DNA from 2 places in the Paenibacillus enshidis genome. Region 2 is predicted to be linked to the other one. Evidence: riboswitches for the same ligand, from Rfam matches in the RefSeq annotation. Region 2 holds a riboswitch; the other holds the start of a gene.
What was found. A riboswitch is a leader RNA that binds a small molecule or an ion and turns the genes downstream of it on or off. The one in region 2 is predicted to bind S-adenosylmethionine.
Positions count from the first base shown of each region.

Region 1: linked by a shared signal. The riboswitch ahead of metA (homoserine O-acetyltransferase MetA) and the one ahead of ACE41H_RS10230 (methionine ABC transporter ATP-binding protein) in region 2 are both predicted to bind S-adenosylmethionine.

Region 1 is NZ_JBHHMI010000011.1:117,652-133,580, forward strand. Features, by position in the region: gene ACE41H_RS14415 (MFS transporter) at 1-802, shown strand, start outside; gene ACE41H_RS14420 (Lrp/AsnC family transcriptional regulator) at 980-1,480, shown strand; gene ACE41H_RS14425 (aminotransferase class I/II-fold pyridoxal phosphate-dependent enzyme) at 1,496-2,713, shown strand; gene ACE41H_RS14430 (hypothetical protein) at 2,834-3,397, shown strand; gene ACE41H_RS14435 (bifunctional adenosylcobinamide kinase/adenosylcobinamide-phosphate guanylyltransferase) at 3,444-3,998, shown strand; gene ACE41H_RS14440 (cob(I)yrinic acid a,c-diamide adenosyltransferase) at 4,024-4,593, shown strand; gene ACE41H_RS14445 (RluA family pseudouridine synthase) at 4,590-5,552, shown strand; gene ACE41H_RS14450 (arsenate reductase family protein) at 5,609-5,974, shown strand; gene ACE41H_RS14455 (5'-3' exonuclease) at 6,098-6,994, shown strand; gene ACE41H_RS14460 (phosphodiester glycosidase family protein) at 6,991-8,109, shown strand; gene ACE41H_RS14465 (MOSC domain-containing protein) at 8,180-8,827, shown strand; gene ACE41H_RS14470 (ROK family protein) at 8,863-9,735, shown strand; gene ACE41H_RS14475 (HRDC domain-containing protein) at 9,903-10,907, shown strand; gene corA (magnesium/cobalt transporter CorA) at 10,995-11,930, opposite strand; SAM riboswitch class I at 12,415-12,534, shown strand; gene metA (homoserine O-acetyltransferase MetA) at 12,647-13,576, shown strand; gene ACE41H_RS14490 (aminotransferase class I/II-fold pyridoxal phosphate-dependent enzyme) at 13,604-14,788, shown strand; gene ACE41H_RS14495 (aminotransferase class V-fold PLP-dependent enzyme) at 14,785-15,929, shown strand, end outside.
Region 2 is NZ_JBHHMI010000007.1:50,761-66,689, reverse strand. Features, by position in the region: gene ACE41H_RS10285 (1,4-dihydroxy-6-naphtoate synthase) at 1-214, shown strand, start outside; gene ACE41H_RS10280 (hypothetical protein) at 471-785, opposite strand; gene ACE41H_RS10275 (HesB/IscA family protein) at 1,097-1,456, opposite strand; gene mqnE (aminofutalosine synthase MqnE) at 1,792-2,898, shown strand; gene ACE41H_RS10265 (NAD(P)/FAD-dependent oxidoreductase) at 2,951-4,018, shown strand; gene ACE41H_RS10260 (helix-turn-helix domain-containing protein) at 4,140-4,370, opposite strand; gene ACE41H_RS10255 (YuzB family protein) at 5,070-5,321, opposite strand; gene ACE41H_RS10250 (NifU family protein) at 5,408-5,650, shown strand; gene ACE41H_RS10245 (SDR family oxidoreductase) at 5,729-6,496, opposite strand; gene ACE41H_RS10240 (MetQ/NlpA family ABC transporter substrate-binding protein) at 6,636-7,472, opposite strand; gene ACE41H_RS10235 (methionine ABC transporter permease) at 7,546-8,214, opposite strand; gene ACE41H_RS10230 (methionine ABC transporter ATP-binding protein) at 8,211-9,230, opposite strand; SAM riboswitch class I at 9,356-9,498, opposite strand; gene ACE41H_RS10225 (Cthe_2314 family HEPN domain-containing protein) at 9,675-10,394, opposite strand; gene ACE41H_RS10220 (UbiD family decarboxylase) at 10,452-12,218, opposite strand; gene ACE41H_RS10215 (COX15/CtaA family protein) at 12,386-13,309, opposite strand; gene ACE41H_RS10210 (thioredoxin family protein) at 13,477-13,821, opposite strand; gene ACE41H_RS10205 (DUF2515 family protein) at 13,980-15,239, shown strand; gene ACE41H_RS10200 (putative polysaccharide biosynthesis protein) at 15,253-15,929, opposite strand, start outside.

The DNA.
Region 1 (15,929 bases), on a different contig from region 2:
GGGGCTGCTTGGATCTTTTGCCGGCATCGTGGGTCCGTGGCTTTCGGGCTGGATTATAGCAAGCATGGAAAACGACACAGGTTACCGTGTCATTTTCAGTATTTCATTGGCGATTTATATCGTTGGAGTCATCCTCAGCTTCTTCCTCAAGAAGCGAAAGGTCAAGGAAGAATATAACTGGGCCGAGCCGTGGAACAGGTTGACTGACGGGGGGAGCCCATGGAGACCGCTCTCCCTGGCGCTTGCCGCCCAAGGAATCCGGGAAGGGGTATTTTCTTTTCTTATCACTTTGCTCGTCTTTGTGGCCACCAAGCAGGAATGGAAGCTTGGACAGTTTTCGCTTATTACGTCGGCGGTATCCCTTGTCAGCTTCTGGGCGGCAGGCAGATGGCTGCGGCCGCGCTACCGCTCCGCAGGCATGCTGATAGGCGCACTGTTGCTGGTAGCGGTCCTGCTTCCTTTGCTGTGGAAGGTGCAGTATGGCACACTTCTGTTCATGGGCATCGGTACGTCGCTGTTTATCCCGCTTTATCTGATCCCCATTACTACACTGGGCTTCGACTTAATGGGAGCGACGGACCGCAACGTTGCTGAACGCGTCGAGCTGGTCGTGCTGCGCGAGCTGTGTCTCATGACGGGGCGTCTGATCGGTACGTTTGTTTTTATCGGGGTGCTCTCGGTGAGCCGCATGCCGCATGTTATCACGTGGCTGATGATCGGTCTTGGATGTGCGCCCGTAATCGGCTGGTTCTTTGTGCGGGGAATGATGAAATCCGCAGGCTGGAAGCCGGCATCGGAATAGCTGTGCAGCATATTTTTACTCTGCAAAACAATAGGTTCACTGCAGCAGCCCTTCAGGTATGAATGGCTGTTTTTGCTTTGCACCTGATATAAATTGATGTAATATAAGTATTATCATTTTCGCAGACCTGACATGAAGAGTGGTCAACGTCCGCGAAAACACGCTGGAGGTCTTTGCATGACAGAGTTGAATGAGACAAAATTAAAAGTGCTGGAGCTTCTGAAAGAGGATGCCAGACGTACGCCCGCCCTGCTGGCGACCATGCTCGGCATAACCGAGGAGGAGGTCAAAGCCGCCATTCAAGAGCTGGAAGACAAGCATGTCATTGTGAAATATGCAGCGGTCGTCAATTGGGACAAGGTGGATGACGAGAAGGTCACCGCGTTGATTGAGGTCCAAATAACACCGGAGCGGGGCAGAGGCTTTGAAGGCATTGCGGAGCGCATTTATCTGTATCCGCAGGTGAAATCGGTCTATCTGATGTCCGGAGCTTATGATCTGCTGGTGGAGGTGGAGGGCAAGAATCTGCGCGAAGTCGCGAATTTTGTATCAGAGAAGCTGTCCCCGATTGACTCCGTACTGTCGACCAAAACGAATTTCACCCTGAAAAAATACAAGCAGGACGGCATTATCTTCGATGACAAGGAAGAAGATAACCGTCTCATGATCTCGCCGTAAAGGAAGCGACTCATAATGACACTTAATCAAGAACAGGCTCTGCAGGCTGGAAGCAAATCCATGAACTCCTATCTGGCTCCCCTGGTTCGAGACATCCAGCCCTCAGGGATCCGGAAGTTTTTCGATCTGGTCGGAGGAAGCAAGGATATTATTACACTTGGTGTGGGCGAACCTGATTTTACAACACCTTGGCATATGCGTGAGGCTTGTGTTTATTCCCTGGAGCGCGGATTTACAAGCTATACGTCCAATGCAGGCATGCCGGAGCTCCGCGAGGAGCTCAGCCATTATTTGAGCAGCCGCTTCTCCGTCAACTATAATCCAAAGGATGAGATGATTATAACGGTCGGGGGCAGCGAGGCCATTGATCTCGCCCTGCGGGCCCTGATTACACCCGGGGATGAAATCCTCATTCCGGAGCCTTGTTATATTTCCTATTCTCCGATAACAGCGATTGGCGGCGGTGTAGCCGTGGGCATCGAGACGTTCGCGGATAACGGCTTCAAACTGACGGCGGAGGCGCTTGAGGCGAAAATCACGCCCCGCTCCAAGGTGCTGATTCTCTGTTACCCGAGCAACCCTACGGGGGCAACAATGAGCTATGAGGATTGGCTCCCGATTGCGAAGGTGGTTGAAAAGCATGATCTGATCGTGATTTCGGACGAAATCTATGCCGAGCTTACGTATGATCAGAATCATGTCAGCTTTGCGGCCATCCCGGGAATGCTGGACCGGACGATTCTCGTCAGCGGTTTTTCCAAAGCATTTGCGATGACAGGCTGGAGAATCGGCTATACGTGCGGCCACCGTGATCTCATCTCGGCTATGCTGAAAATTCATCAGTACACGGTGATGTGCGCTCCTTCGATGGGGCAGGTTGCCGCACTGGAGGCGCTGCGCAACGGAATGGGGGAAAAGGACCGGATGGTCGATGCCTACAATCAGCGCCGCCGTTTGATGGTACAGGGCTTCAGGGACATGGGGCTGGACTGCCATGAACCGCAGGGGGCCTTCTATGTGTTCCCGAGTATTCAATCCACCGGGTTAAGCTCGGATGCGTTTGCCGAAAGACTGCTCTATGATGCCAAAGTCGCCGCCGTGCCAGGAAATGTATTTGGTCTCGGGGGCGAAGGATATTTGCGTTGCTCCTATGCCACATCTGTTGCCCAACTGACGGAAGCGCTGGAGCGGATCGGAAATTTTGTGCACAAGCTGAAAGCAGAAGGCGTCTGACCGATGATCCGGTTAGCTGCACTGTCTTCTTAGGACTAATGGGAGGCCCCGCGGTGGGCTTCTTTTTTTGCCTTCCCAACCTGTGCTATATTGAATGCATGGGGAAAGGGAGGTACATAGATGAAGAGGCTGTTGAAGCTGTTCGGTGTGCTTGCATTTCTGCTCGTGGCGACTGGCTGCGGGGAGGACGACAACAAGGCATTTTCCATCTTTATTATTGATAATCAGGGGGATCCGTCGGCCATCAGTCAGGAGCTCGAGCAAAAGCTGCAGCAGAAGCTAAGTGAAGGGGGCCCTGCTGTCGAGGTGGTTACCAGCCCTATTTATGACCGCTCAAAGCTGCTGGTGGAGTACGTGGCCGGGGAGCATGATATTTTCATTCTGCCGGAGGAAGATATGAGAAATAACGGCAGAGAAGGCGGGAACCTGCCCCTCGATGAATACTTTGACAAGGAAGCCTATCCAGGGGGCGTCTTTGAAGGAGCTGTATTCGAGGCTGTGAATAAAGATGGGCAAGCAGCAGAGGAGACGGTGATGGAAACCCATTTGTATGGTATTCCTGCCGACGAGATGGCTCTGTTCAAGGAGGTTGGCTACGCCTCATCCAATCTGTATGCAACGGTCCCGCCAAGAACGGGCAATCTGGAGGAAGCGGTCAGCGTATTGAAGGCTTTGGCTGAATAAGGTGATTATTTACCTCTGTTCTGTACGGTGACTGGGAGGAATTCGTATGTTAATCATGGTTACAGGAGGACTCGGTACAGGGAAAACAAGGTTTGCATTGTCGATGGCAACACGTCTTGCACGTGAAGGGATTTATATTTCGGCACCTGGCCGGCTTGCCGCCGGAGCATCTGCCGGAGGCTGCGAACTGCCGCCATCTTACCACAGGATCAGCGTGGACCATGAGATGCCGCTGCCCAATGTGCTTGAGCACCTCAATTTGGAGTCCAACATCTTTCGTGCCGACCGCAGGATCGTTATTGTTGACAGCATTACAGGCTGGTTGAGCGACGAATTTGGCAGCGAACCGCTGGAGCAAGCGGAGCGAAGGCGGCTTGAGGTGAAAGCGGAGCGATTATCGGACAAGCTGTTGAGCTATCAGGGGATGCTGCTCGTCATAACGAATGAAATATCCTCCATGCTTCATCCCAGTGCAGAAGAAGCGCTGTACGGCAGGCTGATATCCCGCCTGAACATGGAAATGGCGGAGCGGGCGGACAGGGTATTCCAGTTGACGGCAGGTTTGGCGGTGGAATTGAAGGAGCGCAGCTTGCGATATTAGGGCTAAATCGTAAAGGAGGAATATGATGGGTGTATATACGAGAACGGGAGATGAAGGCGAAACCTCTGTCATTGGAGGACGGGTGCGCAAGGATGATGACAGGGTTGAAGCTTACGGCACCATTGATGAGCTGAACAGCTTTGTGGGACAGGCGATCAGCTTTGCCGAGGAAGAGGTGTTCGAAGACCTGCGGCAGCAATTGGCCGAGATCCAGCAGGAGCTGTTCGACTGCGGCTCCGATTTGGCTTTCGTAAGGCTGAGCGATAAAAAATATAAGGTAAAGGAAGAGATGGTGCTGCGGCTTGAGCAGTGGATCGACGGCTGTGAAGCGGAGAACCCGAAGGTGGAGCGTTTTATTATTCCGGGCGGAAGCCGCTTCTCTTCGGCTCTGCACGTATGCCGCACGGTATGCCGCCGCGCCGAACGGCGGGCTGTTACACTCGGCTCTCATGCGGAGATTAATCCTGCTGTCCGCAGATATTTGAACAGACTGTCCGACTATTTCTTCGTGGCTGCGCGTACGGCCAATGCAAGGCTGGGAGTGGCTGATGTGGAATACGTTCGCAGCAAAAAGGTGTTTGGTAGAAAAGAATGACCGCTTATTATGATCCGATTGTATATGAGATTCCTCCGGAAGATGAAGGCATGCTGCTAAAGACGGTTTTGCACAAAAGAATGAGCGTTTCACGCAAGCTCCTGTCGCGTCTGAAGCTTACGGAGCAGGGGATTATGCTCAATGGAAGCCGCGTGTACGTCAATGTGAAGGTGCGCCCGGGGGACTGTGTGGAAATCCGCATGGAACGGGAAACCTCGGAGGATATTCTGCCTGAGCCTATCCCTTTTGACATCCTTTATGAGGATGAGCATCTCTTGATTGTGAATAAAGCTGCGGGCATGATTGTTCATCCGACACATGGCCACTACACGGGAACGCTGGCCAATGCGGTTGTGTATTACTGGCAGTCCAAGGGAGAATCGTTCCGCTTCCGGCCTGTTCACCGGCTGGATCAGGATACCTCGGGTGTGCTGGCCATCGCCAAAAACCCGTATGCCCATCAGCATATATCAGAGCAAATGATTGCAGGCATGGTGGACAAACGCTATAAGGCCTATGTGCATGGCAGCCCGGAGCCGCCCGCAGGAAGAGTGGACGGCCCAATCGACCGCGATCCGCTCAACCCGCACAAGCGCATCGTAACTCCTGATGGGTATCCTGCCCTCACGCTTTACAATCTTGAGGTGAGATGGCCGGAAGGCAGCAGAATTTCTTTGAAGCTGGAAAGCGGACGCACTCACCAGATTCGTGTGCATATGACGTATATCGGCTGTCCGCTGATCGGAGATCCGATGTATTTTGCCAATGCCACGGATGAAAGTGCTGATACCGGCAAGGCCGAACGAAGAGCATTTCTCGACAGTCTGATTTCAAGACAGGCGCTGCATGCCGCCGAGCTTTCCTTCGATCATCCGCTTACAGGAGAGCGATGCACGTTCCGGGCTCCGCTGCCGCCGGATTTGCTTCGTTTGGAAGAAGTGCTGCAAGCTGCAAAATAACATATAACACTAAAGAAAAGCATCGTATTGGGATGGAATGATGGAGGACATGCAATATGAGTAAATTGACAGTATATCAATATCCGAAATGCAGCACCTGCCGCAATGCTGTTAAATGGCTGCAAAACCACGGGCATGAGCTTGAGCTTCATCACATTGTAGAGGATACGCCAACAGCCGGCCAGCTTGCGGAGCTTGTGGATAAGAGCGGGCTTGACCTGAAAAAGTTCTTTAACACAAGCGGCGAGGTGTACAAGGAATTGAAGCTGAAGGACAGCCTGCCGGGCATGAGCCGGGAGGAGCAGTTGAACCTGCTCGCCTCCAACGGCATGCTGATTAAACGGCCTGTCGTTACCGACGGACAGCGGGTCACCGTCGGATTTAAAGAGGATCAATACGGCGAGGTATGGGGACAGGCGTGAGCCTGTCTTTTTGCAAATTGCTAAAGATTCTTTAACTGGAACTTCATGGACAGTCCCTGAACGTCAGCCAATATGGTATACTCGAACAAGGTTATTTTTACGGAAATGGAGCGAGACACTTACGTGACACAAAACAACGGACAATCGGTTATGCTGGTAGACGGGATGGCGCTGCTCTTCCGCGCCTATTACGCAACAGCGGCCCATGGATATATACGGCGCACCAAAGAAGGAATCCCGACCAATGCTATCTATGGATTTATCCGCTATTTTTGGGATGCGGTACAGGCCTTCGGTCCCACCCATGTCGTCTGCTGCTGGGATATGGGAGGCAAGACGTTCAGAGGCGAGCATTTTGCCGCATACAAAGGCAATCGTGCAGAAGCCCCGGACGATCTGGTTCCCCAGTTTGCTCTGATCCGTGAAGTGGTGGACAGCCTGGGCATTCCGAACATCGGGGCGGAAGGTTATGAAGCGGACGACTGCATCGGTACTCTGGCCCGCCACTATTCCCGTGACGAGAATACGGACGTGCTGATTCTCTCAGGCGACCATGATCTTCTGCAGCTGGTGGATGAGCGGGTTAAAGTCATTATTATGAAAAAGGGCCAAGGCAACTATATGGTCTACACACCCGAAAGCCTGATGGAGGAAAAAGGGCTGCAGCCCCGTCAAATCATAGATGTCAAAGGATTGATGGGGGACACAAGCGACAACTACCCCGGGGTGCGAGGCATCGGCGAGAAAACGGCGCTAAAGCTGGTACAGGAATACGGCTCCATTGAGGGTATTCTGGCTAACCTGGAGCATCTGAGTCCTTCCGTCAAAAAGAAGATCGAGAACGATCTGGACATGCTCCACCTGTCGCGCAAGCTGGCCGAGATCCATTGTGAGGTGCCGGTTGCCTGCTCGCTGGAAAGCAGTCTGCTGCAGCTTGATCACGCGCTGATCGCGGACAAATTTGAACAGCTTGAAATGAAAAGCTTGAGTATAATGATGGGAGTGGCGGCAGGATCATGAGCAGTTGGGCGCGCAAGCGATGGAAAAAGTGGATACCCGGGATGCTGGCATTGACGATGTCGGTGTCCTTTTTGCTGTCCGGAGACGGTATACCCCGGGTGGAGGCTTCGGCGCAGCCAGGGATACAAACAGCGGTGAAAAAAGTAACTGCTGCGGGACGCACTTTTACCGTGAAGACAGTCAGCATTCCGAAAGGCACACCGGCGGCAATCGGTTTGGCACAGGGACAGGTCGGCAAAACCCAGGATTTAAGCGGCATCGTCCAAAAATATCATGCCGAAGCTGCCATCAACGGCGCGTTCTTCGAAGCGTATAACGGAGCTCCGGATCCTTATGGCATGCTGATATCCGGGGGCAAGGTCATTCACATTGGCAGATATGGCACCACGGTTGGCTTCAAGCAGGATGGAACAGTTGTTATGGACGCGTTGAGTGTCAGTATCACGGGACGGGTAACAGGAAAAGATGGCAGATCCTTGGGCTGGTATGCGACCTTTATGAACAGAACTCCTGCCGAAAATGCAAACACCTCGATGCTGTACACGCCGGAACGCGGGGCGACGGTAGGGTTCAAGGGGGGCATTGCCGTAACCGTACGTGACGGGATTGTCGTTAAAAATGGGATAAATACAAATGTCTCCATTCCGAAGGATGGATATGTGCTCGTGTTTACCGGGACGATGAGAAGCACGGCGCAGCGATTTGCAGAGGGAGCGGCCGTAACCGTGACCACGACATACAGCAACCAAAAGGGTGAAGTCCTTGATTGGCAGGACGTAGTGACCGGAGTAGGCGCCGGGCCTCGGTTGATCACGGACGGTAAAGTCTCCCTGAATCCTGAAGCGGAGGGCTTCAAGGATCCGAAGATATTGAACGCTTCCGGGGCGCGCAGCGGAATTGCCATCATGCCTGACGGATCGGTCCTGCTCGCCACGGTACCGGCGGCGACCATGAAGCAATGGGCAGCAATCATGGAGAAGCTGGGCGCCAAGCAGGCCATGAATCTAGACGGGGGTGCCTCCTCCGGCATGTACGCAGGGGGCAAAATACAGACGGCTCCCGGCCGCAAACTGAGCAATACGCTCATATTCGGAACGAATCTGCAAACGTTTTAGCTTTACCCAATTGACGTTTGGAACATTTCGGGAGAAGATAGGATAAGTATAGATCGCAGGAGGATCAGAAATGAACAATGCAGCGGCGTCAGCTGTGTCCGTGAACATTGCATTGCCGGCCGTACTTATGCACGGTGGCAAGGAAGTACTTAGCGGCATTAACAAATTACCCGCAGACAGGCCCATTCTTCTGACACGCAGCGGGATTCCCGGTGACGGACAGGCGGATCTCGTGCATCATGGCGGCCCGGACAAGGCGGTATGCGTTTATGATCACAGCCGCTATGCGTATTTTGCGCAGCTCATGGACCGCGAGCTTGTTTTCGGAGCTTTCGGGGAAAATGTGACGACGTCTGGGGCTGCGGAGGATACGGTCAGCATTGGGGACATCTACCGGCTTGGCCGTGCGCTCGTACAGATTAGCCAGCCCCGCCAGCCTTGCTTCAAACTGGCGGCAAGATACGGATGGAAGGAGCTTCCGCAGCAATTTCAGCAGACTGGGTACACGGGCTATTATTTCAGAGTGCTTGAAGAGGGGGAACTGTCTCCAGGGGACTCAATGGAGCTGGTGGAGAGGCCGAAGGAGCACATCACTGTAATGGAGGCCAACCGGATCATGTACCAGGAGAAGGATCATGCTGAACAGACGAAGCGGCTGCTGGAAGTAGAGGCGCTGTCGGAGAGCTGGAAGATGCCGCTGCGCAAACGTTTGGGCTGAAGGGATTGCATTGTATAAGGGAGGGAGAGGTTGGAATGACAGTATTGGGTGCAATTGAAGCAGGCGGGACTAAATTTGTATGCGGTATCGGCAATGAGCAGGGGGAAATTATGGGCAGGGTCAGCTTCCCGACGGAAGCACCCGAAGTAACGATGGCCCGGGTCATTGAATATTTCGAAGGAAAGAATGTCGAAGCGATCGGGGTTGGCTCCTTCGGGCCGATTGATCCGATTGTCGGCAGCAGTACATACGGGTACATTACCACAACGCCCAAGCCTCACTGGAGCAACTATAATCTTATCAGCAAGCTGAAGACTCATTTTGATGTTCCGATGGGTTTTGATACGGATGTGAACGGAGCCGCTCTGGGTGAATATACTTGGGGAGCCGCCAAAGGCCTGGACAGCTGCATTTATATTACGGTTGGAACAGGCATCGGCGCAGGGGCCGTTGTCGGAGGGCAAATGCTTCACGGTTTGTCCCACCCGGAAATGGGGCATATTCTGGTCCGCCGCCATCCGGAAGACACGTATGAAGGCTTCTGTCCTTATCACGGCGACTGTCTGGAAGGCCTGGCCGCAGGGCCTGCCATCAGCAAACGGTGGGGGACCCAAGGGGCGGAGCTTTCTCCGGATCATCCCGCATGGGAGATGGAGGCTTATTATCTGGCTCAGGCTTTGATGAATTACGTTCTGATTCTTTCCCCGCAAAAAATTATTATGGGCGGAGGAGTCATGAAGCAGGCGCAGCTCTTTCCGCTGATCCGCCGCAAGCTGCAGGAGATGCTTAAAGGTTACGTTCAACATGCAAGCCTTACGGCGGATATCGACAGCTATATCGTTCCTCCCGGACTTGGCGACAATGCCGGCTTGTCCGGTGCGTTTGCGCTGGCCCGTCTGGGGATATGATCATTTGTGAAAAAAAACTTTGACTTGGCATACATTTCCGTTATAAGATGAGCTTAACAGCATAGCACGGTTTATAAGGAAGCACCTATTTTGCGAATACGCGAAATAGGTGCTTTTTTTGTTGCCGGATGCTGATACTGATACATAACCAGAGGAGGTTTTGTAGTATGGAGATTGTATTCTTGAACAAGCTGTCGCAGACGGAGGAAGCCGACGGACTGGGGGCTGCCCAGGTATGGATCGGGGAAGAAGAGGGAGTATGGTCTGTCGGCTGGCGGACTACAGAAGGGGATGGCGAGAAGGATAGCGTCTGGTATGAGGGACGTTCATGGCAGGAGATGCTCTCCATTTACCGCTATCAGCTGGCTTTGAAGCTGTCCGAAGGGTACCGTCCGCTTATTGACGGGGTATTCCATGAGCGCGAAGAAGGCGGGAGCCGTGGGTTGTTTGTGCAGAAGCTATACTGCTACAGCGATCTTCATCCCCGTGATGATGTGTATACCGAGCTTACGGTCTGGCGCCGGCGCCGGGCGGCAGCCGAGCACAGGGCCCCATATATGATTGCAAGCAACCGTTTGCTGAAGCTGATCAGTGTCTTTCTCCCACGGAATGAAGCGGAGCTGTTTGAACTGCCGGGCATGGGGGAGAGCAAGGTGCGGGCCTATGGAGCGGAACTGCTGGCTATCACCTGTAAGGGTGAGCAGTATCGTCCATTTCCTTTGCATTGGGTGATGGAAGAGCTTGATGCCCAGGACTTTATCAATTGGAGCTACCGCCAGAAGGAACAGAAGTACAAGCTGGAGCTCGACAGATTTAATCAGCGCCAGGCGATTCTGAAGGGGGCGGCGGAAGGTCTTGGCCTGGAGGACATAAGTCGGCAGGCGGAACTGCCGCGCAGGGAAGTCATTGAAATGCTGGAGGTGCTTGAGCGAGAAGGGTACGATGTAGATAACGTGATCCGGAGTGAGCTGTCGGGCGCTACAGAGCAGGAGCAGGAGGCGATTCGGGAGGCCTACCAGGAGCTGGGAGACCGCTTTTTGAAGCCTGTTATGCAGCGGGTGTATGGCGATCCAAATCACGGGGATATGAAGCTGGATGAAATTTATGAGCGTCTGCGGCTGGTGCGTATCTGTTACCGTCGCGATGAAGGAGGCAAACAGAGCGCCAGCTAAAGCAAACTGCATCTAGTGGTGAATGCCAAAAAGACGGACCCTGTCCCGAAGGAAGGCTCCGTCTTTCATTCCTATTCTGTAAAATATTCAGATCCAGTCTTTCTTGCGGAAAATCAGAAACATGCTGCTGCCCAGTGCAATCATCACGCCAATCACGACAAAATATCCGTGGCGGGTGTGCAACTCGGGCATATTATCAAAGTTCATTCCATAAATTCCTGTAATGACGGTCAAAGGCATAAATACGGTGGTGATCGCTGTAAAAACCCGCATGATTTCGTTGGCCCGGTTGGCAATGCTGGACTGGTAGGCTTCACGAAGGTTGCCCATCAGATCACGGTAGGTGTCGAAGGTTTCGGAAATTTTTACGGCGTTTTCATAAATGTCGCTAAAATATTTCTGCAATTGCTCGTCAATCAGGCGCAAATCCCGTTTGTTCAACGTATTGATGACTTCCTTCTGCGGGCCAAGCACTTTTTTAAGCCATAAAATTTCACTGCGCAGACCGATAATTTCGTTCAAATGAGATTTTTTCGTATGCATCAGAATGTCTTCCTCAAGCTTTTCGATTCGAACCTCGATCCGGTCGCCCACGAGAAAATAATTGTCTACGATCAGGTCGATCAGCAGATACATAAAACGGTCAGGAGAATTCACTTCCTGCTCCCAAAGCAGCGGCTTCAGGGAACGAAGCTCATTGATCTTCTGTCTGGTGATGGTGATGATAAAATGTCTGCCGAGAAAAATATTGAGGGAACGCAGAAAGATTTCTTCATCATCAAACCGGATGCTGTTTACAACGATAAAGTAATGATTATCATATATTTCAATTTTGGGACGCTGGTCTTCTTCGCTCAGGCAGTCTTCCACAGCCAGATCATGAATGGAAAAGAGCGGCTGCAGCACCGCGAGATCTTCAACATCGGCATCAATCCAGTAAAAGCCGTCGGCCGGTGCCGTCAATGTATTTTCAATGTCGTCAATGAGGGTAAATACCCCGTTGTTCACTAACCGGATTTTCATTTCTCTCACTCCTTATGCTTCGCCCCAGGGCGAATGATGTTCACAAGGAATGCTTTCAGACTGGTGCCAGACCCAGGAAGTTAGAAGCTCCACAGACATGAAGAACGTGCGTCCCGTCTCCGGCAAGCTGAAGTCATTCCTATGCTGTTGTCATGCTTCCGCCGCCTATTCGGACTCGGGTCGCCTTCCATGGTTGGTGTCACCCCTATCGAATTATATTAAGATGAGCCGCAGCAGTCCTTTTTTATACGCCAATCTTGAACTGTGCATATAGTTTCAGCCGCCTGCAGCACTTGTCTAGTATAACGCCCGCCAGATGGCCTTTCAAGGGCTAAACTGGACATTTTCATTTGCTGTTTTCATCTTATGGAGGCAGCCGAATCCGTGTGCGCGATGAATGGATTTTTCTGCTTGACGAGAGAGGTGTTCATGCTTTAAAGTTTGATACAGGATATTTGAATTAGTTAAAATTGAAAATAGCGAAATCTTATCAAGAGCAGGTGGAGGGACTAGCCCGATGAAACCCGGCAACCGGCGGTGATCCGCACGGTGCTAATTCTTGCAGGTCACATTTTCTTTAGAAACTGGATCTGAGAGATGAGAGAGGCGCATATGAATCAGATATGACCTTTCTCGTGCTGCGAGAAAGGTCATTTTTAATATGCCCGGCATCTCAGCAATGATTTTCGCAAACTTCATGAACAGGAGTGAGCATTATGCCGATTAAAATTCCAGACACCTTGCCGGCGAAGGAGGTTCTTGCGGGTGAGAACATTTTTGTCATGGACGAGAGCAAGGCCTATCACCAGGACATCCGTCCGCTCCGCATTGCGATTCTTAACCTGATGCCGACCAAAGAAACGACCGAAACCCAACTGCTGCGGCTGATCGGCAACACCCCGCTGCAAGTGGATGTCACGCTCGTTCACCCGCAGTCGCATGTGTCCAAAAACACGTCCCAGGAGTATCTGGACATGTTTTACAAAACATTTGACGAAATCAAAAATACCCGCTTTGATGGCATGATTATTACAGGTGCGCCTGTAGAGCAGCTTGAATTTGAGGATGTAAATTATTGGGAGGAGATTCGCAGCATCTTTGACTGGACCCGGACGAATGTGACCTCCACCATGCATATCTGTTGGGCCTCGCAGGCGGGCTTATACCACCATTTCGGGGTTCCCAAATACGGATTGGACAGCAAATGCTTCGGCGTTTTTGCGCATACAGTTAGCAAGCCTCATGTGAAGCTGCTGCGCGGCTTTGACGAAGTCTTCTATGCGCCTCACTCACGGCATACGGAAGTCCGCCGCGCGGATATTGAACGTTTTCCCGAACTGGAACTGCTCTCGGAATCGGAAGAAGCCGGTGTGTATATTGTCGCTACGACGGACGGCAAGCAGATTTTTGTGACAGGCCATTCCGAGTATGATCCGTTATCCCTGAAATGGGAGTATGACCGGGATATGGCCAAAGGCTTGGACAATGTTCCCTTGCCCCAAAATTATTTCCCGCAGGATGATCCAACCTGTACACCGCCGTCCACGTGGCGGGCCCATGCCAACTTATTATTTTCTAACTGGCTGAACTACTATGTGTACCAGGAGACCCCTTATGACATCGGTGATATCGGGCCTCAAATTTAATAAGTAAAAACGAACAGGAGGATTTATATGGATAACCCAAAATTGAAAATCGAAAGCAGATTAGCCCAAATCGGTTCCGTCAATGAGCCTGTAACCGGTGCGGTGAATTTTCCGATTTACCAGTCGACAGCTTTCCGTCATCCGCGGCTCGGACAGAGCACAGGCTTCGATTATATCCGTACCACGAATCCGACTCGCAAGGTGCTCGAAGAAGCAGCAGCGGAGCTGGAATCCGGAGACGCCGGATTCGCCTGTTCCTCCGGCATGGCCGCTCTGCAGACGATTTTTACTCTGTTCGGACAAGGGGATCATCTGATCGTTTCCCTTGACTTGTATGGAGGAACCTATCGTTTGCTGGAACGCATCCTCTCCAAATACGGCGTAACCGCCTCTTATGTGGATACGAATGACCTCAATGCGCTGGAGCAGACACGCCGTCCGAACACGAAGGCCGTATTTATCGAAACGCCGACCAACCCGCTCATGATGATTACCGATATCGCGGCGGTAGCCGGCTGGGCCAAAAAGCATGATCTGCTGACGATTGTGGACAATACGCTGCTTACGCCATATTTCCAAAGACCGATTGAACTGGGTGCCGACATCGTAGTTCACAGCGCCACCAAATATTTGGGCGGTCATAATGACGTCCTGGCCGGACTGATCGTCACCAAAGGAAAAGAGCTGTCCGAAGAAATGGCCTTCCTGCACAACTCGATTGGGGCCGTGCTGTCCCCGAACGACAGCTACCAATTGATGAAAGGCATGAAAACCCTTGCCCTGCGCATGGACAGACATGAACAGAATGCCACACAGATCGCACAGTATCTGCTGACTCACTCGCTGGTGACGGACGTATACTATCCGGCCCTGGAGAGCCATCCGGGATATGAGATTCAAAACAGACAGTCCTCCGGGAATACGGGAATTTTCTCGTTCAAGGTCAAGGATGCCCGCCTGGTAGAGCCTTTGCTGCGCCATATCAAGCTGATCGCCTTTGCCGAAAGTCTGGGCGGGGTTGAATCACTTATGACCTATCCTGCGGTGCAGACCCATGCGGACATTCCGGCGGAAATCAGGGATGCGGTAGGCGTCGACGACAGGCTGCTTCGTTTCTCCGTTGGCATTGAACATGCGGAGGACCTTATTCAGGATCTGGGTGGTGCGCTTGAAGCCGCACATCGTGAGCTCGAAGGGGGGGCTGCGGAATGAGCGGAGACGGGCAGCGGAAAGAAGGGGAGCAAGAGCTGAAGTTCGGCACCCGGCTCCTGCACTTTGGAGCGGAAATTGACAGCCAAACTGGCGCGTCCAGTGTGCCGATTTACCAGGCCTCCACCTTTCATCATCATGACATTTTTAATCCGCCGCAGTTTGACTATAGCCGTTCCGGCAATCCGACCCGGCAGGCTTTGGAGGATTATATTGCGCTGCTGGAAGGCGGAGTGCGCGGATTTGCTTACTCATCCGGGATGGCGGCTATTTCCAGCGCCTTCCTGATGCTGTCGGCCGGTGACCATATGATCGTAACCGAGGATGTGTATGGCGGGACCTATCGGCTGCTGACCCAAATATTGAACCGGATGAACATCGAGTCCACCTTTGTCGATATGACGAATCTGGATGAAGTCAGACAAGCCCTGAAGCCCAACACTAAAGCGGTATATATGGAAACCCCGTCCAACCCGACTTTGAAAATAACGGATATTGAGGCGGTCACAAGCTGGGCCCATAAGCATGATCTCATCACCATGCTGGACAATACGTTTATGACCCCTTATTATCAGCGTCCCATCGAAATGGGAGTGGATATTGTTCTGCACAGCGCCACCAAGTTTCTCGGCGGTCACAGCGACGTGCTGGCAGGCTTGGCCGTTGCCCGCACGGAAGCATTAGCTGTGCAGCTGAAGCAGCTGCAGAACGGATTGGGTACCGTATTGGGCGTCCAGGAATCCTGGCTGCTGATGCGGGGAATGAAGACACTGCAAGCCCGTATGGCACACAGTGAGCAAAGCGCACGCCGGCTGGCCCAATGGCTTCATGCCAGGCAGGATATCAAGGCGGTTTACTATCCGGGCCTCGCTGATCATCCGGGACGCGAAATTCATGAGAAGCAGTCCAGCGGTTACGGTGCCGTAGTCTCCTTTGACGTCGGTTCAGGCGAACGCGCCAAGGCACTGCTGAACCGTGTGCGTCTTCCGATCGTTGCCGTCAGCCTTGGCGCTGTTGAAAGCATTCTCTCCTACCCTGCCATGATGTCCCATGCGGCCATGCCGGGCAGCGTCCGGCTTGAACGCGGCATTACGGACGGCTTGCTGCGCTTCTCGGTAGGCCTTGAGGATATTGAAGACCTCAT
Region 2 (15,929 bases):
CGAGGCTGCGCGGGATTACGTGCTGTCGCACGCCCAGGAGATGTCCCCGGATGTGGCGCAGTCTCATATCAACCTGTACGTTAATGATTTCACGGCCGATCTTGGGGAGAGCGGTTATGCCGCGATTGAGGCCCTGCTTGGCCACGCCGCCGCCGAGGGCCTTGTGCCTGCATTCGATCCCGGCAAGCTGCGTCCATATCATGTAAACCTATAAGATCATTAGTTTCATGACAAAAAGACAGTCCGTCAGGCTTAAAGTTCAAGCCGCGAACTGTCTTTTTGTCTTTCATGAATAAAATTCCGAAATACAGAAAAAATAATATTCCGCTAAAAATTATAGATCATCAACAGCTTCCCTGTGCCGCTGAAAGGAAAGCTGCGCCTTCTGCCGCTGGGCTCCCGAAAAGAAAGCAAACGCGTACGGCAACCCTGCCCTCACCGCCAACCGGGCAAATGACGTTCGAGTTTGTTCATTCGGTCTCTATAACTTCCGTTTTAAATACATTATCCAGCTTCGTGCCCAGCCTTTTCACCAAAGGGACCTTGATATCTCTGCCCAGCTCTTTAAGAAACGTATCCACATCACAGTTCACTCGTTCCAGACGCAGCTCTATAGAACCATCCCCAATAATGCTCGGATTGGCTTCTTCGGGCACCACAACTTCAATGTCATACTTCTTAGTCAGCGTGTTGCTGTAGCGTGAGAAAATCTCAAGTAACTCGTCATTGCTGAACTTTTCAACCGCTGTTTTCCCTTTGTTCGTAAATTTCAGTTTCACTCTCACTTGTCCTGTCCCCTTTTCGTTCAACCATAAAATTTAGTCTAATCGCGGAAGCTGCTCTGGCTGCGGATGGAACCTTAAAGAGAAGACCTGAAATCATTCGATGAACCTTACAACGATTATATCAATATTTTCATTATTTTTCACCATAAACTGTTCGCCTATTCGTTCTCCTTTTTTAAGAAATAAAAAACGACTGGCTTTTATGCCGTAAAAAAACCTCCATAACGCAGATAGAGGTACTATCCCGCTACGGAGGTTATTATTTGCTGCTGTTATATAGCGAGAGCCAAGAGGTGCATTAAACCGTCGCTTTAGCACTGCTCCGGACTCGGTGCGCCTGCGTCGTCGCGTGTGCGGAAGGACGAGCCGCAGCCGCACGTGGCGATGGCGTTCGGATTATGGATGGTGAAGCCGCCGGACATACCCGATTCCTCGAAGTCGATTTCCAGACCGTCAAGGTAACGAAGATTTTCCTTCTCCACTACCACCTTTAAATCCTGAACATTCATATATATATCCTGATCGCTTTCCTGATCATCAAAGCCCATTGCGTATGAGAAGCCTGTGCAGCCGCCTGGCGTTACACCAAGGCGCAGGAACATATTCGGCGTTTCCTGCTGTGCAAGCATTTCCTTCAGGCGCTCGGCAGCGGGATCCGTAATTGTAATCATTGTTTTTCCTCCTTTTCCTTGCTTTCTACTTTTTCAGTATACTCCAGTTTCGGCAGGGCCTCAAGCCATGACAGCGCCTGCCCGTCAAGGACAAAAGCACTTTTTTTATAGCTCATCCGGTTGAACACCCGCCGGGTCAGGTTTATAATAGGTGGGTACGTAAAAACAAACTGTCGGAATTTTGTCATAGACAGGCCCGATATTTTTAGTTTTGTAACATTTTTCACAGCATTAACTTGCTCCGCGAAGCCGGAAGCGTACCGACGGAACGGGACATCCTGTGTGTATCAGCAGGCAGTATGCTGATCGCTCAGCAACTTGGAGGAGGAATAGGCATGTCCACATTAGTATCACCCTTTACAGAGCGAAGAATGGCGGAGATCGTTGAAAAGGTGCGCTATGGCGAGCGTCTGACGCTTGAAGACGGCGTATACCTGTATGAAACGGACGACCTTCTGACTTTGGGCCAGCTTGCTAACGAGGCCAATTTACGCAAGAACGGCAAAAAAGTGTACTTTATTGAAAATATGAGCCTGTACTTCACTAATGTATGTGAAGCCCGCTGTGCATTCTGCAATTTCCGCAAGGATCAGGGTGATGAAGGCGCCTATACATTGTCAGGTCAGGAAATGATCGACTATGTTGAACAGCACATCCATCCCGGAGTGCGTGAATTTCATATTGTAGGCGGGCATAATCAACATGTACCCTTTCAATATTATGTGGATTCGCTGAAGGCGCTCCATGACAAATATCCGCATGTTACCCTAAAAGCTTATACGGCTGCCGAGATTGATTTCTTCACCCGCATCAGCGGACTCAGCATAGAGGAAGTGCTGCAGGAGCTGCGGAAGGCCGGACTGCAAACATTGACCGGCGGCGGCGCTGAAATTTTATCAGACCAATACCGTCAGAAAATGAAAGTCACTAAAGCCAACGTGGAACGTTATCTGGAGGTCCATCGGACCGCACACAAGCTTGGCATGAAAACCCACACCACCATGCTGTACGGATCGGTTGAATCCTACGAAGACCGCGTTAGTCATATGCTGCAAATTCGCGAGCTGCAGGATGAAACGAACGGCTTTATGGTGTTTATTCCCCTGTCCATGCAGCCGAAAAGCAAAAATGCCGGCATCATGCGGCGCAATTCAGCCTACGAGGATCTTAAGACCATCGCGATCAGCCGCCTGATGCTCGACAACATCCAGCATGTGAAGGCTTACTTCATCAACATCGGTCCGCAGCTGACACAGGTGGCGCTGTCCTTTGGCGCATCCGACGTTCATGGCACGATCGTCCGTGAGCAGATCAGCCATGCTGCCGGAGCACTCACTCCTGCCGGTCTGACCCGCAAAGAACTTATCTGGCTCGTTAAGGGAGCCGGCCGCATTCCGGTGGAGCGGGACACCTTCTATAACGAAATTCAAGTATACGAGTAATCTGCTGCATGCAATGGGCACAATCGTTACCCAGAAAGGGCGAGACCTTATCATGAAGAAATTCGTCATTCTTGGAGGCGGCTACGGCGGCCTCACTATTGCCAAAGAACTGCTGGATAAATCCCTTCCACAGGATACCGAGCTTGTGCTTGTGGACCGGATGCCTTTTCAGGGGCTTAAAACGGAATATTATGCACTGGCTGCTGGAACGGTATCGGACTTTGAACTGAGAGTCGCCTTTCCGGAACTCGACCAGCTTACCCGCAGATACGGGGAAATAACCTCCATCGATTTGGATGCCAAAATCGTCCACTTCCAGGACGGTGATCCGCTGCAATATGATCAACTGGTGATTGGCCTCGGGTGTACAGACCGTTATCATAATACCCCCGGCGCTGAAGAGTATGCCTGCACAATCCAATCGTTTAACAGCACACGACAGACTTATATGCGCTTGAATGAAATCAAGCCCTGCGGAAGCGTCCATATTGTCGGCGGTGGCCTGAGCGGGGTGGAAATTGCAGCCGAATTGCGGGAGAGCCGGCCGGACCTGAACATCTCCATCATGGACCGGGGTGATCGGGTACTCTCCTCCTTTCCGCAGCGCCTGTCCACCTATGTGCATGCATGGTTTAAAGAGCATGATGTGAATGCTATGTCTCATGTCGCGGTAACCAGGGTTGAACCTAACGCCATCTATAACCACGATGATCTCATTCATACCGATGCCGTCGTATGGACGGCCGGGATTCAGCCGGTGAAGATCGTTCAGGATCTCAAAGTAGCCAAAGATCCGCAGGGCAGGATCGTTCTGAACGAGCTGTACCAGATCCCGGATCATCCAGAGGTATATGTCGTAGGGGATTGCGCAAGTCTTCCTTATTCGCCAAGTGCGCAGGCAGCGGAAGTCCAGGGTGAGCAGATTGCCCATATCGTCCGGGCCCTCTGGAAAGGGGAAACGCCCCATGTGCATCCTATCAAGCTGCGCGGCACCCTGGGATCATTAGGCAAGAAGGCCGGATTCGGCTACGGCTTCCTGGGCGGCACGGCACTGCGCGGGCGTATTCCCCGTCTGCTCAAAAGCGGCGTCCTCTGGAAATCGAAGCGCCATTTCGGCTGAATCTTGTGGTACCGTATAACATGCCAAAACCTGCCCTCTGTAGGCAGGTTTGTTTTTTTACTGATATCACGCCGTAGGGCGCTACAACAAGCGGCAAAAAATCAATTCAAGCTTGAGGATTCTAAAGCCTCTTATTTTGATCATTTTTTTCTTCTTTAATATACTCAATGATATCCTGTACCTCACAGTCCAAAGCCTCACAAATTCTGTTCAATGTATCGAACTTTACGCCATCTGTTTCTTCGTTGTACAGCTTGGCAATCCCATTTCTATGTAACCCGGTTAAACGGGATAGATCAGCAATGTTAATTCTTTTTTCGCCCATAAGACGAGATAAATGGACTTTAATCATACGTTCCCCTCCTTATAAAAATGCACACCAAAGTGTTGACAACGCATACTCCGATATGTATATTTAAGTAGATAAAACAAATACTATAGTGTTCATTTTGTACATCTTAATGTTTGAAGCTTTTATAAGAAAAACGTCTATCAACGTACATTCAAAGAAGACAGACCATGTTTAGCGTTTAGCGGTAGTTTTTCTTGCGATCTCAGGAAGCTGACTCCGCGATGATTATACATTCTGACATCTTAAAAAGAGGTGAGAACATGCTGGAATCGCTCGAATCTTTGGCCGAGCCATTAATTCGAACGCGCATAGAGTTATTATACAATAATTTGTCCCATTCGCGGCCAGACTATAGTCAACTAACCCAAGAATGTGACAGTTACTTCCGATCTATTCGCAAGGCTTCCGGGACGCACTTCAGTTAATGAATGAATTACAAAAGTACAATTGGATCACAGAACAGTGAAGGGGATGGTTTTCAGGGACATTTTCGCGGACTTATACACAAAAGCAGCGGAGAGGACGAAGCAATTCCGAAAAAGCGGAGCGTTCGCCTTTGGCCCGAAGGGTCAACAGCGATTGTAGGAATGCTTCGTTCTCGGAGCGTCTCACAAACGCACGAAAAGAGTGCCCCCGGTCAATGGACCTTTTGGGACACCCCCTTTTAATCCGACAGTGTAGTGATGCTTCTCCTGACCATCAGTCAATATCAAGACTTTCCCATGCCTCGGCTTCCTTAATTTTGGCGATAATCGCCTCATACAATGCTTCGGGCGAATCCGCCGCCACAATTTCACCGTTGACCATCGCGTACGGCTGGGCATAACACTGTCCGCAATTGTTGAGACAGCCGTACTCGACAACATCGTATTCGGGATTCTCCTCAAGTCTGGGCATGACATCCTCGGTGCTGGTATTGCTGCTGCAAAATTCTATGATCGGTCTCATGATTTTATTTCACCTGCTTTTGGCGGGAGCATTTTATTTTGCTCTCGTTTGTAATATAATAAACCTTATAGGAAAGGAGTTGAACTCTAATGAGCGATAACACAATCACCATGTATGATGAAGTGTTGGAAGTTTTGGATAAATTGCGTCCGTTCCTGCAGCGTGACGGTGGTGACGTTGAGCTGGTTGACGTGGAAGACGGCATTGTGAAGTTGAAGCTGATGGGTGCCTGCGGCAGTTGCCCAAGCTCTACAATTACACTGAAAGCCGGTATCGAACGTGCTTTGCTCGAAGAAGTTGACGGTGTGCAGGAAGTAATACAGGTATTCTAATATGCTTCAAGCATATTGACGGTAAGGGCCTTGACTTCGCAAGAAGCCAAGGCTCTTTTTTGCGGACTCCCTATCCATCTACAGTATCGAAGGACGGATCGGGTCCAGGCCTCCTGAAATGTCCATAATATTGCCTGTAATAAAGTCGGACGAATCCTCGCATAAATAAGCAATCACGCGCGCGATATCCTCACCGCTGCCCGGTCTGCCTCTGGGTGTCTCATGATCCTCCATGCCGCGAACCTCGGCAATCGTCTTCTCCTTATTGTCGCCCCGAATGTCTCCGGGACAGATCATATTGACCGTGATTCCCGACGGAGCTTCTTCAACAGCCAGAGTCTTGGTAAAAGAGACCAAACCCACCTTCGCCGCTGCATATACCGCCCGGTGTGGCCATGCTCTTCCCTCCGCAGCATGTCCAAATCCAAAATGGATAATTCTTCCCCACCGCTGTCTGCGCATAAGCGGAAGTACCAGATGATCCAGCAGCATCGTGCCGACCAGATTCCCGTTCAGCATCGCATGAATTTCAGCAGGCGTGTAGTCCGCAAACAGCTTGCGTTCGCGTATAAAAGGCCCTGCATTATTCACCATAATATCAACACCGCCGAGTTTAAGCTCCACCTGGGTCACAAGCTTTTCAATATCCTGCTGCCGGGAAATGTCCGCCTGAACGGCTGTACACCGAACTCCCTTGTTCTGAATGATTTGTTCCAGCTCCAGAGCTTCCGTACGGCTGTGTACATAGTTTATCGCAATATCGAACCCTTGATCCGCCAAATGTAAAGCTGTCATTCTCCCCAGCCCTTTGGCGCTTCCTGTAATCAGGGCAACCTTTGGTTTCAACGTACTTCCTCCTCTGCAAAGAGAACGCCACAGAATCAGTATAAAAGATTTGGGTCCATGCCTCAACTTGTCCGGGGAACAGCAAGTAAAACCGCCCCTGCCTGAAGGCAGAAGCGGTGTGCGGATACGGTCTGTTCAATTAAAATGCCGGGACGATAGCTCCCTGGTATTTATCTTCAATAAATTTCTTGGCTTCCTCGGATTGCAGGGCTTTGGCCAACATCTGAATGCCTTCGGAATCCTTGTTATCCGGACGGGCCACCAGCAGATTCGCGTATGGAGATTCTTTGTCTTCGATGAACAGGGCGTCCTTCGTCGGATTCAGGTTGGCTTCCAGCGCATAGTTGGTGTTAATGACCGCCAGGTCCAAGTCAGGCAGCTGGCGCGGCAGCATGGCCGCATCTGCGTCGCGGATGTCCAGGTTCTTCGGATTGCCAGTGATATCTGCAATGGTAGAGTTAATGTCCGTGTTGTCCTTCAAAGTAATCAGACCTTGCTTGGCCAACAGCATCAAGGCGCGGCCAGCGTTTGTCGCATCGTTAGGGATGCCTACAATGGCGCCGTCCGGAACTTCATCCACGGATTTGTATTTTTGCGAATACGCACCCATAGGCTCAACGTGTACTGGCACTACTGATACCAAATCCATGCCGCGTGCTTTGTTCTCGCTGTCCAGATACGGCTGGTGCTGGAAAAAGTTCGCATCCAGTTGCTTGTCGAACAGCTGCACGTTCGGCTGCACATAATCGTTAAAAGTAACGACCTGCAGGCGCACACCCTCTTTTTCCAGCGCAGGCTTGATCGCTTCAAGGATTTCAGCATGCGGCACAGCGGATGCACCGACCTTCAGCTCGATGCTGCGCGATGTTCCCGGATTATTGTCCGCAGTTGCCCCCTGACCGTTTTGAGCGTTCCCGCAGGCTCCCAAAATCAGCAGTAATGCAAGGCTTAAGAAAGCAAATGACCATTTTTTCATAACGTGTAATCCCTCCAAAATTTAATTTTTTTAAAAAATTGGGTATGAATAAGGATCTATATTTAATGTTTCCTTATTTCCGTGTATAATGCCGCACCAGACGATCACCCGCCATTTGCAGCACCTGAACCAGTACAACCATGAGCACAACGGCGACAATCATGACGGCCGTGTCATAACGGTAATAACCGTAGTTGATCGCCAGCGCACCCAAGCCGCCGCCGCCGATCATCCCGGACATGGCCGTATAAGACACGAGCGTGACAATCGTAATCGTTAATGCGGCGAGCAGTCCCGGCCTTGCCTCACGGAGCAGCACGCGGAAGATGATCTGCCCGGTGGAGGCTCCCATCGCGTGAGCCGCTTCAATAACACCCCGGTCCACCTCGCGCAGGGACGTTTCGACAAGCCTTGCGAAAAACGGCGCCGCCCCGATGACAAGCGGGGGAATCGTGCCGATCACTCCAATGGAGGTGCCAACGATCGCCCTCGTTACAGGGATCAATGCGACGATCAGAATGATAAACGGCACGGATCTCAGTATATTAACGATAAATGACAGCACGGTGTAGACCACCCTCATCAGGACAAGTGACGAACGGCTGGACAGGAACAGCACGACCCCGAGCGGCAGACCCAGAATCAGTGTGAACAAACCGGATATCAGCAGCATTTGGATCGTATCCATTGTCGAGCTGCCGATCTCATTCCAGTTAATCTGTGAAAAATCAAGCTCATTCATCCGCCGATCACCTCCACATCAAGCCCCTGTGCCGACAATTCCTGCGTCGTCTCCCGGATCGCCTTCTCGTCTCCCTCAAAGCGGACGGTAAGCAATCCGTAGGGCACATTTTTCAGCGTGGAGATCGTGCCCTGCAGGATGGCAAAATCCACACCGGTTCGCCGGACCGTGCGTGATAAAATCGATTCATAGGTTTTATCACCCAGGAATGAAATTCTCACAGTCTGCGAAGAGGACGGATGGGAGGCGGCAATCGCTGCCTGCAGTTCTTCTCCCTGGTCTGTCTCCCTCATAATAAATTCCCTTGTCACCGGATGCTGCGGCTTGATGAAGACTTCAGCCACCGGACCCTGCTCCACGATTCCGCCCTGATGGATAACAGCGACACGGTCGCAGATCCGCTGGATCACATGCATTTCATGCGTAATCAGCACGATGGTCAGATTGAAGCGCTGATTAATATCCAGCAGCAGCTTCAGAATGGAAGCCGTCGTCTGCGGATCGAGCGCCGACGTAGCTTCGTCACACAACAGCACGTCTGGATCACTGGCGAGCGCGCGGGCAATGCCGACCCGCTGCTTCTGTCCGCCGGATAGTTGTGCCGGGTACTTAGTGGCATGCTGCTCCAGCCCGACAAGCGCGAGCAGATCCTTCACCTTCTTATCAATTTCCGCTTTCGGTCTGCCGTCAAGATGAAGCGGAAATGCGATATTGTCATATACAGTCGCGGAAGACAGCAGGTTAAAATGCTGAAAAATCATCCCGATTTTGCGGCGTCTGGATTGCAGCTGCTTCCGGTTAAGTCCTGTCATATTTACACCATCGATCCACACCTCACCCGAGCTTGGCCGCTCCAGCAAATTGATGCAGCGAATCAGTGTGCTTTTTCCTGCTCCGGAATGGCCAATAATGCCGAAGATTTCACCTTTGCCGATCGATAAGTTCAGGTTGGACAGTGCCGGTGTCATCCGGCTGCCTTTGCCATAAAACTTCGTTAGCTCTCTGATTTCAATCAAGTTGGTCCGTCCCCCTTCTCTTCCTTGTACCCCTTCCCACCAGAACTGTCTCTTTTTTTGTCCAGTTAAAGGAAAATAGCCCTTTTCGCAAATGAAAAGGGCTTCTGCAATCCAGCAAAATCCGGTTCTCATCTGCCAATACTACTTAAACACAGTGGTATTGTTGGAATTAGCACCATGACGCTGCCCCCTAAGCGTTTAATAACGCCGGGGTGCAGCCGGTTGCCGGGCTTCATCGGGCCAGTCCCTCCGCCTCTCTCGATAAGAGATTATATGGTTGTTTCAATTATTTCGAGTTTGGAATATCCATTCTATAACCTTCATAAAGCTGACATTAAACTAGATTTCAGTATAGATACTTTACATGGCTTTGTCAAAGGTAATTTTGCGAAAACGTTTAGAAAAATTTCTGACAGTTACATAGGAAGGATGCAAACGACGATTTTACTTGCCTGACGAATGCCTTTCCCACTGCTGATTCGTATATTCGAACGCTTCCGCTACCGACCGGCAGACCATGTCCAAGCCCTGCCGCAGATCGTCAAGATGCTCATCCAGATCCTCAAGCTTGATTTTGCCATACAGCGCCCGCTGCTTCTGCCACAGATCATCCTGCATTTCCACGTTCATGTAGTGCACTTCCGTATTTCTGCGTTTACGCAGCCGGTCAAGCGGCTCTCTGAATCCGTCCTTAAGCTCAAACAGGCGATCAGCCAGTCTGTCGTGGATTTTCAAATACCGGAACTGCCGCAGCACGGTGAAATAGGAGTAATGAGCTTTTACCCTGGATGTGTTCATATCGTAAAAGTCATTCAGCAAATTGCCGAGCTTGTCCAGCATAGAGAACACCCGGATAAACCCATTTTTGTAAAAGTACACATACCGTTCATAATCCGCACGCTCCTGCCCGGTCATTTCCTCGGAAAACTTCGCATGCACCTTCTTACGGAAAAATGCCGCAGCGAACGTACTCTCTTCCAGCTCGGTCAGGGAGGACATCAGCCCGTGTGTCAATATTTCGGCCTTGCGGAAATCGGACGTCGGATCCCCGCTTTGCTCCATCTGGCGCTGCAGCAAGCCCAGCGTCCGCTTCATGCTGTTCATCGCCTGCAGCAGCATTTCGTTATCCTGCCTTGATGGTTCTCCCAAAAGCTCACGCAGCATATACTCAACCTCCCCATGTCTGTTCCGGCCCTTCGAAGCTTATACTTTCTGAAATCTTCACAAACCGTAGCTTTTCCAGCGTTCATCCACCAAGTGCACAATGTCCTCACGCGGCAGCACCTCATCCGGGTAACCAGGCTTCATACGCGCATCCACTACGATCGGCAGCTTGTAATTCAAATGATGCAGCTTGACTTCATGATCGGCAAACATATCCGTTGCCGGATTGAAGCGGGTGAATACTGTCCACAGGAAAGAGGCCTGTGATCTTACTACCTCTTCGGCGTTATCCACTATAAATACGAGCGGCCACTTCTGCTCCATGGCAGATATGCGCTGCAGCACATGCGCAGGCAGCTCAGGCTCCTGCTCGTAGGAGGCTCCCGAGATAACAAGGCAACCGCCGCAATAGGGCTCGATACGGGTGATGCCAGGCAGGTCCCCGCCCTCATACATCCGTGGCAATTCACGCACCGGCTCGCCGACACCCATCAGCACGGCCTTGCTGCCATGGTTAAGCTTACGCCCCGTATAATCGAGCGTATCATGCGAAGTATGATTGAGGATGAACAAATCCTGTGCCGGATTGAAGCGCTCCAGAATCGTCTCCAGCAGCACCGTAAAATTTGACAGGTCGAGCGGCTTGTCCGTCAGCATGAGGAACTTGGTCAGCGAAAGCTGGCCTTGCCCCAGGATCGTAAAGGCAGATACGAGCGCCTCGCGCGAGTAGCTTTCACGCACAACCGCAGCAGCCAGCGCATGAACCCCGGTCTCCGCATACGCCCATAAAGAGCGCACAGCCGGCATAACCAGCGGATAAGCCGGTGACAGCAGGCGCTGCAGGAATTCGCCCAGATAATAGTCCTCCTGGCGCGGCTTGCCTACAATCGTAGCCGGATAGATGGCGTCCTTGCGGTGATGCACATGCTTGACATGAAATACCGGGAAATCATGCTTTAATGAGTAATAGCCGAAATGGTCCCCAAACGGCCCCTCCGGACGCCGCTCATGCGGAGGCACATAACCGCTGATCGCAAATTCAGCCTCTGCAGGAATACGATGTCCGCCCAAAGGATCTTCCGTCATCGGCAGCTTGTCACCCATAATCAGTGATGCAAGCATCAGCTCAGGCAGATTCTCGGGAGCGGGGGCGATCGCCGAAGCGATCAGCGCAGGGGGGCCACCCAGGAAGATCGTAACTGGCAGCGGCTCGTTGCGCTGCTCTGCTTCGTGATAGTGGAAGCCGCCTCCTTTATGGATCTGCCAGTGTATTCCCGTTGTGGAGTCATCATAGACTTGAATCCGGTACATGCCCAGGTTATGGTCTTTGGGCTGGCCTGGCTTCTCGGTGTACACGAGCGGCAGTGTAATGAACGGACCTCCGTCCTCATGCCAGCTTGTGACACGCGGCAGTTGCGCGAGAGGCGCCTCCGTTCTCTGCACGCCCAGCACGGGGGCTTCTGCGGCGGAGACCGTTTTTACTCCTACCTTAATCATGTCCCTGATCAGCCCACGTTCATTCCACAACGCTTTTGGAGTAGGCGGAAGCAGTGTCTTCGTTGCATTGACGATGGTCTTCATCAGCTGTTCCGGGCGCGGGCCAAAGGCCATATCCACCCGCCGGTCCGTGCCGAACAGATTGCTGACGACCGGAAACGGCGTTCCTTTCACGTTGGTGAACAGCAGAGCCTTGCCCTCCTGCTCAATCACGCGGCGGTGAATCTCCGCCAGCTCAAGATAAGGATCAACGGGTGCTTCAATAATATGCAGGTCATTTTCTTTGCGCAGCGCTTCAATAAACTGCCGCAGATTCTGATAGATCACGGGTATGTAGTCCTCCTATATTGAAAGCCGCCGCAGATGCTGGGGCAGGCCGGTAATATCAAGCCTTAACCAAAACAAAGTCCTCGAGCAGCTCGCGGACTTTGCTTGTTCTGATCTTATTATAGGGGTTTACCTGCTTTTGGGCAAAACCGGATATTGCAATCCCCTTAAGTACGCTGAAGGGAAGCGTTCTGTACGGCCATTTTCTCCGGTGACAGCTGCCATACCCGGAAGCTCATGTAGCACAACACGGCGAACAGGGCTGCAATAATAACCATGTGCGACAATACGACAAACATGTACAGCTCCGGTCTTCCCGCCGTATAAAGCAGCGCAATTCCCACAACAATCTGCAGGGCAATGAGGATAACGGAAGTTACGCCAAGAGCGCGGATATCGCCATGATCCGGATGCTTGCGATACGCGAAATGACCGACCGCCAGAATAATAACGAACAGGATGCCAGCTGCAATCTGGTGCAGCGATAACGGCGCAATCCCCAAAAAGGAGTTAATGCGGTTCTCGGTGGAATGGCTCAGGAACGCCCCTGTATACACCGCAATGTACGTATAGACGGTTGACGCCCAGATGAAATTGCGAAAGCCGCGCGAGACCGGCTTTTTGTCATGGCGCAACACGCGGCGGGTATCACGATCCTCCTGCCAGGCGCCCAGCGTCATCATTGACGCGCTCGCAAAAGCAATGAGCGAAAAGCCGAAATGCAGCGCCATCACTGCGGCGGACTGGGAGAACACGACAGCCAGCGCTCCCATCATTCCCTGAATAATGACAAAGGCCAGCGTCATGAATGAGAAAAATTGCAAATCACGCCGCTTTTTGAAATAAATCAGAAATCCGACAAAGGTGGCAATGGACAGCAGCCCCGCCAATCCGCTGACCGAGCGGTGTGAAAATTCGATGACAGACGCAATCGTATGAGCCGGAACGAACTTGCCGTTGCAGGTCGGCCATTCTCTGCCGCAGCCCAGGCCCGAATCGGTTCGTGTCACCACTCCGCCGCCAAAGGTCGCCAGGAACATGACAATACAGGTCGCAAGCGCCAGCCATTTTAGAACTCGTGTACTTTTCACTATATCTCACCTGTTTTCATATTTTAGTTGCAAGCATTCCTTTAATAAAAATTATAACTGATACAAACATCATTGACATAAAGCCTTTGTGACAAAATGTTAACGTCTCCGTAGCAGCAAAAAAACGCCTCCCTTGAAAACAAAGGAGACGTTCCGCTTGGATCAGCTTATGCTTTTAATGCGGTATGGACCTCAACTGCCCGGTCAAGAAACTGTTCGATTTCCGCGCGGGATTTGCGCAATTTGTTCACAAGCCGCACCACTTCCTTGCCGTTGCTGAAGGCGATGAAGCTTGGAATGCCAAGCACGTTATGGGCTTCGCTGACGCCCTCTGCTTCCTCAACATCAACCTGGATCAGCTTCAGAGCATCCGCATACTTCTGTTCCACGTCCGGCATAAATGGATCTATAAATTTGCAGTCACCGCACCAGTCAGCCTTAAATACGGCCACCGTTAGCCCGGGAGCCTGCACGGCCTGATCGAATTCCGCCTTGTTTCTGATTTGCTGCATATTGCATACCATCCCTTCGAATCATTTTATGAATCACCGAAGCTCGTCTATATTCTAACCTGAAAAAAGGTTTTTGCACAGACTTCCGATTCCGGTTGGAACTCCGTCTCCCAAGCCATACTGGATATTAAAGAACGTATGAAAGGAGGAAAGGCATCATGCGGAACGGCTGGCTGCGCTCAGGAATGCGTCTGCTTGGAACGGTGCCCCGTACGGCCGGGGATGCGCTGAAAGGCAAATATGCGGCATGGAAAGCCTCCAACAGGCTCCGCCATCCGCTGCGGGAGCAACCGTGGAGCACCAGTTCCGCTGCAGCGGCGCTGGAGGAAGCGGGGCGCATGCTTGCCATGAGCGGACGAACTATGCGCGAACCGGCTGCGGAACCACTGCTTTGCAGGGAAGATCAGGATCTGTTGGAACAGATTCACAACGAGACCGCAAAGCATAACCGCAGCAATCTTACGCGCACAGCCGCCTATCTCGAATGCTACAACAGCCACCCGGAGCTGCACTGGGCGTTGCTGGCCCACCTGGTGTCCCGCAATGGCGGATATAACATGACCGATTTAAAGGGCGGACTGATGGCAGACCTTGTGACCGGCAAGGAGAGAGAGTGGACGTACCGCTTGCTTGAGAGATGCAATGCTCTCATTTTCCAGGATGCGTATCCGCAACTGCGGCTGTACGCGCACAGCCGCCGGCTTGGGCGCAGTTGCTTTCACCTGCTGCCTTTTTTCCACGTCTCTGTTTTTATGAGTCCGTTCTGGGAACGGTTTTGGACTCTGCGGGACAGCCCCCTTCTGACCGTCGCGCTCATCATTAATGAGCAGCATTATATCGAGGGGCGGGTGATGTGCAACCCGTACTTCAGGAAACACGTTACCCGCAGCACATCGTTTCGCACGCATCAATGGCTGCAGCTTAACCATATCGTGTTTCCGCTTGGACAGGACAGCGGGCTGGCCGGGCTCGTGATCGAGCAATTCGCCGATTTGGACGAGCGCATCGCTTTGGGGAAATCCCTCTACGCCATGCTGTTCGGTTATGAACAGGTGCTGACGCAATCCCTTTCCTTCGCCCGCAAGGTTCCGCACAGAGGCTCGCGCAGCGATTACTGGCCCGGCCTCTTTACAGCCGACAGCGAAAAAGCGCTGCACTCTCCTCACGAGAGCACAACGCTTCATAGCCGGGAATGGCTTCCTTCCGGAAGTAAATTGTACAGTCCGACACTGGAACAGGTCTGGTCTGACACGCCTTATGATCCGATCCCCAGGTATGACTGGTTCGCGGGATTTTTGAACCCGTCTTATCTGAGCAGTCCGCGGCGGCCATATCTGTTCGAGATGACACATGAGCACAGATTCGGCATTCAGAAAATCGCCGCCGGCCATGATGCGGAAGCTCTTCTTTTTCAATGAAGAATGCCAGTTTTTATCCCCGCTGGCCGGATGAACCCGGCTGGAGGCGCATCAGTGGGCGCAGCACCTTTTGCATCATTCGTGGATAACTGCCCAGCTCGTCCCGGCGCAGCACGCGCAGCAGCACAAGCAGTACGAGATAACAGATGACAACCGTTAACCCGGAGATGATGCAGGCCACGAAGAAAACGATTCTGGAAGGCGACGCTCCCGCTGCAGCCAGAACCAGCGTATTCGCGCCGTAACCAGCCGCTCCTGCCGCAAGCACGGTCAGGATAAAGCCCACCCATCTGCCGCCCAGGATCGAAAACGAAACCACCTTTTTCAATACACGCAGATTCAGATATGTAATGGTCAGAAAACAGAGAGCGGTGGCCGCAATAATGCCATAGATGCCGTAGCTGCCAAACCATGTCGCCAACAGCCAGCTGGCTGCCAGTTTAACGATCAGCCCGGCAGCGACACTGATCATGGAAATATTCGGCTTGCCAATGCCGATCATAATGGAGTTGGTTGTCATCATCGTAATCTGAAATATGGTGCCGAAGGTCAAAGCTGCGATAATGCCGCTTCCGTTCAGCGAGCTGAACAGCAGCCCGTTCACTGAATAGGCGGCCGCGCAAAGCGCGATGACAATCGGCATGCCTGTCAGGATCGAAATGCGCAGTGCGGATGTAATCTGATTGCGCA